Regions from separate parts of the Butyrivibrio sp. FC2001 genome, predicted to be linked through region 1. Evidence: predicted binding sites of a transcription regulator. Region 1 holds the regulator's gene; the other holds the start of a gene.
The links. The regulator Rex, encoded in region 1, represses fermentation and respiration genes when NADH is low (regulators of the CRP and FNR family bind a similar motif). The targets are predictions, from matches to a motif close to ATTGTTAANTANTTAACAAT.

Region 1 (2,205 bases):
GATGAGCTTACGGCAAATGAAGAAAGATTAAGCACTCTCTATGATGAGTGGGCAGAATTATCAGAATAAAAAAATGCTCCGGGAAACCGGAGCATTTCTGTTATTCACGTTAAGCAAAGGCGTCAAATGAGCTTCCACTCTGACCATAGGAGTAGCCTGTCATATCGCGGCCATATCCAACTGTCGTATTTCCGAATTTGGAAGCAATGTTGTTGTACTGCTGACTAACCTTTAAGGCTTCATCCTTGCCATCAGTACTAGCGACTTCACCGATCTTTACCTCCTGGGCATTTGGATATACCACAGGCGGGACGGTTGCCACGTCGCCTACAGCCTTATGTTTGTCATAAACATCTGAAACAGGAGCCTGATTGGATAAGCTCAGGTTCATAGGCTTGGTCTGGTAGATATCGTATCCGTTAATTCCTCCGATTGACATTCCCATAATATAACCCTCACAACTTCAAAAAAGGACACACGAAGTTATTTATTATTATAAATTCCAATTCGAAACAAAGCATAAACTTACTATTAAAGAAAACCTAAATATGCACTTTTTCGAAACAAATTTTCACCGAAAAATGCCGAATATGAAAGGATTTTTCACGTTTATTAAATTTATGGGAAATGATGTTGTATAGGCAATTTCACACATTGACTAAATTTTAACAGATAGTATAATTAAATATAACCGAATTTTCAGTGCTAATTAATGAAAAACATAATATATTCGGTGAAGTTAAGTTTGGAGGAAACATGACAAGAAAAGATATTTCCCAGGCGGTTATCAGCCGCCTGCCACGATATTTCAGATACCTTGGAGAGCTTAAGGACCGGGGCATTACACGTATATCGTCTCAGGAATTAAGCGATATTATGAAGGTTACTGCTTCACAGATAAGGCAGGACTTTAATAACTTTGGCGGATTTGGTCAGCAGGGTTACGGATATAATGTGGAGTATCTGTATGATGAGATTGGTAAGATTTTAGGCCTTGGAAAAGAGCATACTCTTATTATTATAGGAGCAGGGCATCTTGGACAGGCGCTTTCGGGCTACAACAATTTTTTTAACAGGGGATTTATTTTTAAAGGCGCGTTTGATTTAAATCCTGAGCTTCACGGTAAGAAGATCAGGGATATTGAGATCAGACCAGTAGAGGAGATTGAAAAGTTTGTTAGGGACAACAAAATTGAGATAGCAGTTCTTACGATTCCAAAGGATCAGGCTGTCCCTATGGCGGATAAGCTTGTGAAATGCGGAATAAAGGCAATATGGAATTTTGCGCATGTGGATCTTGAACTGCCGGATTATGTGCAGGTAGAAAATGTACATCTTTCAGATTCGCTGATGAAGCTTACCTACAGCGTAGAGAGATACGAAAAATCGCATAATCTGAAGTAGTATAACCATATGAGGGAGCCGATATGGCGAAGGACAGTAGCACTTATTCCGATGCACTCGTTGGAAAGGATGTCCCAGTTCTTTTCAAGGACCAAAAATGGCAGGATCTTTTCGTGCTGAGCCCTAAGACTGCAAGAATTAAGCAGCTTGAGGCGGAGCTTATTAAGCTTGTGGCGACGCAGGAAAAGACCAGAGAAAAGATCAAGGATATCAAGAGGCTTAAGAAAAAGCTTCTTGGTGAAATCGTTGTACTTAGGGATGATGCGGATAAGAATCCCAAGCAGCGTAAGAAGATAGAGGCTGAGATTGATGATCACACCCGTCTTATCAAGGAATGTAATGAGAAGATAGAGGAGTGTGAGGACAATATGCTCGGTCTCCCGAGGGAAATCTATCAGGCTAATTTTAAGCTTATGATTGAAACCATGAATCTTTTCTATAAGAAGATGCATGACAACACCGTAGAAATAGATGCCATTGATGAGTGGGTATCTCAGGTCAGAGTCAAGCTTAAGAAGAATGTCATCAGATTGCAGGAAAAGGAGATAGAGAACTTTAACGTCTATTCTTACATGCATAACATTTTCGGTCCCGAGGTCATAGACCTTTTTGATCTTAAGTATGATCCCGATAAGCGACATCCAGTATTAAAAGCCGGTATGAAAGAACAAGATGGGATAATCGTAGAAGATGAAAAATTTACCGATAGTTGACAAGAATTCAAAATATGTTGTAAGCGCTGCCGAAATGAAAAGGTGCGATCAGACCACGATCGACCACTTTGGAATTCCACAGGATGTA
Region 2 (2,205 bases), on a different contig from region 1:
GTAAGCCCACTTAGCATTTTCAAAGCAGATAGGCTGGATGCCCTCGATGAGGCTGTATACATCAATGCCTGCTGCCATTGTGATTTCTTTACATTCTTCGATAGAAGAGATTCCATACTCCTTAAGGCAAGCCAGGATCTGGGGCTCTCTTCTTTCATATGATTCAAATAAAGCCATTATATTTTCCTCCTTACCTTATCACTGTTTTCTAGGATCGATGAATCTGGCTGCATCAGCAACACGGCCATACTGACCCTTAGCCTTCTCGATAGCTGTGTTAGCATCGTCACCAGCCTTGATGAAGTCCATCATCTTTCCGAAGTTAACATACTTATATCCGATGATCTCGTCGTTCTCATCAAGAGCAAGGTCTGTGATATAACCATCTGTAAGCTCAAGATAACGAGGTCCCTTGTCAAGTGTACCATATGTAGTACCAACCATTGAACGTGATCCCTTACCAAGATCCTCAAGGCCAGCACCAATCTGAAGTCCATCCTCTGAGAATGCAGACTGTGTTCTGCCATATACAATCTGAAGGAACAGCTCTCTCATAGCTGTGTTGATAGCGTCACATACAAGGTCTGTATTGAGCGCTTCAAGAACTGTAAGACCGGGAAGAATTTCAGCTGCCATAGCTGCTGAGTGAGTCATACCGGAACATCCGATAGTCTCTACAAGTGCCTCCTGGATGACACCTTCCTTAACGTTAAGGGAAAGCTTACAGCCACCCTGCTGAGGAGCACACCAGCCAATACCATGTGTATAACCGGAAATGTCCTTAATCTCTTTGGACTGAACCCATTTTGCTTCTTCAGGAATGGGAGCAGCACCATGATGTACCCCTTGTGTTACGGGACACATATTTTTTACCTCTGTTGAGTAAATCATAAGTACCTCCTTATTGTTAGTGTATACTATAGCATGATAAATTTTTATCGTTTACTACGCACTACATTTGCATTCTACAAAAAAATGCAGTTTTTATCAAGGATTTATACTTGTTTAGGTTATAAAATAATAATTAATTCCGTTTCCGGAGGGGATTTTTTGATGCTCTGTCGGTACGATGTGCTGTTTCCGATAGCTTTACGTCGGGCTTAGGGGTATAATGATTTCCGATTTATTATAGAAAGAAACAGGTTAAAAATATGAAGATATACATTCTCAGACACGGAACAACTGAATGGAATAACAAGCACCTTATCCAGGGACAGACTGATATCCCGCTGGATGATTTTGGAAAACTCATGGCAAAGGAGACAGGAAAAGGAATAAAAGGAAAGGGAATCACCTTTGATAAAGTATATTCAAGTCCCTTATCAAGATCCTATGAGACTGCAAAAGTAATACTCGAAAACAGCAACAATTCCAAAGCAGCTCAGAACATCATTACCGACGAAAGGCTAAAAGAGCTTCACTTCGGCTTTATGGATGGCGGTAAGGTTGAAGAAATGCAGGCGGATGAAAGCTCGCCCTTTAGATATTTCAAGTCAGCTCCTGATAAATATGAAAATGCCGTTTACGAATGGAAGTATAATAATGAGGGCGCATCAGAATCCCGCACTCAGACTCCCGAGCTTCTTAGTGAGTTATGCTCTCGGGCAAAGAATTTCATGACAGATATAATAGAAGAACTACCGGAGGATTCCTCCGTACTCATAAGCACTCACGGTGCGCTCAGCAAGGCTCTTTTAATGTATATACGCGGTGAGTCGGACCTTGCAAAATTCTGGGGAGACGGCCTTCTTCCAAACTGCGGAATAGCTATAGTCGAGCTTACAATGCATGAAAAAAGCCCTGCCTACACTATCGTAGACAAGGCCGCTACCTTTTATGATGACGAGCTTAAAAAGCAGGCACCAAAGCTTTTATAAATTTATATTCCGTACACTGCAACTCCAATTAGTGCTGATACTATTATCAGCATGATTGGAGTTATTTTCTTTTTTAATACTTTTTCAGAGCCATAGAAAATCACAGCCAGCACTGCTGTAAACATAAATGGGATCATATCTCTCTTTTCAGCAATGGGATATGCACAGTTTTTAATGATCATGTAGCATCCCGTCGCAAGAATTATTCCCATGATACAGGGCTTTAGTCCGCTTAATACAGCCTGAAAATATCTGTTCTGAAGAAGTCTCTTCAAAAGCACCATTATAAGAAGAATTATTATAAATGCAGGAAGTACCACGGCTGCTG

Region 2: the regulator Rex is predicted to act here: its motif matches at 924-943, upstream of G601_RS0109350 (iron-sulfur cluster assembly scaffold protein).

What each region holds. Positions count from the first base shown of each region.
Region 1 covers NZ_KE384132.1:261,136-263,340, forward strand. The annotation lists gene abc-f (ribosomal protection-like ABC-F family protein) at 1-69, shown strand, start outside; gene G601_RS0114820 (hypothetical protein) at 110-445, opposite strand; gene G601_RS0114825 (redox-sensing transcriptional repressor Rex) at 757-1,404, shown strand; gene G601_RS23535 (hypothetical protein) at 1,428-2,117, shown strand; gene G601_RS0114835 (bifunctional ADP-dependent NAD(P)H-hydrate dehydratase/NAD(P)H-hydrate epimerase) at 2,095-2,205, shown strand, end outside.
Region 2 covers NZ_AUJH01000015.1:91,857-94,061, reverse strand. The annotation lists gene G601_RS0109355 (GGGtGRT protein) at 1-177, opposite strand, end outside; gene G601_RS0109350 (iron-sulfur cluster assembly scaffold protein) at 199-891, opposite strand; gene G601_RS24955 (histidine phosphatase family protein) at 1,152-1,877, shown strand; gene G601_RS0109340 (chromate transporter) at 1,880-2,205, opposite strand, start outside.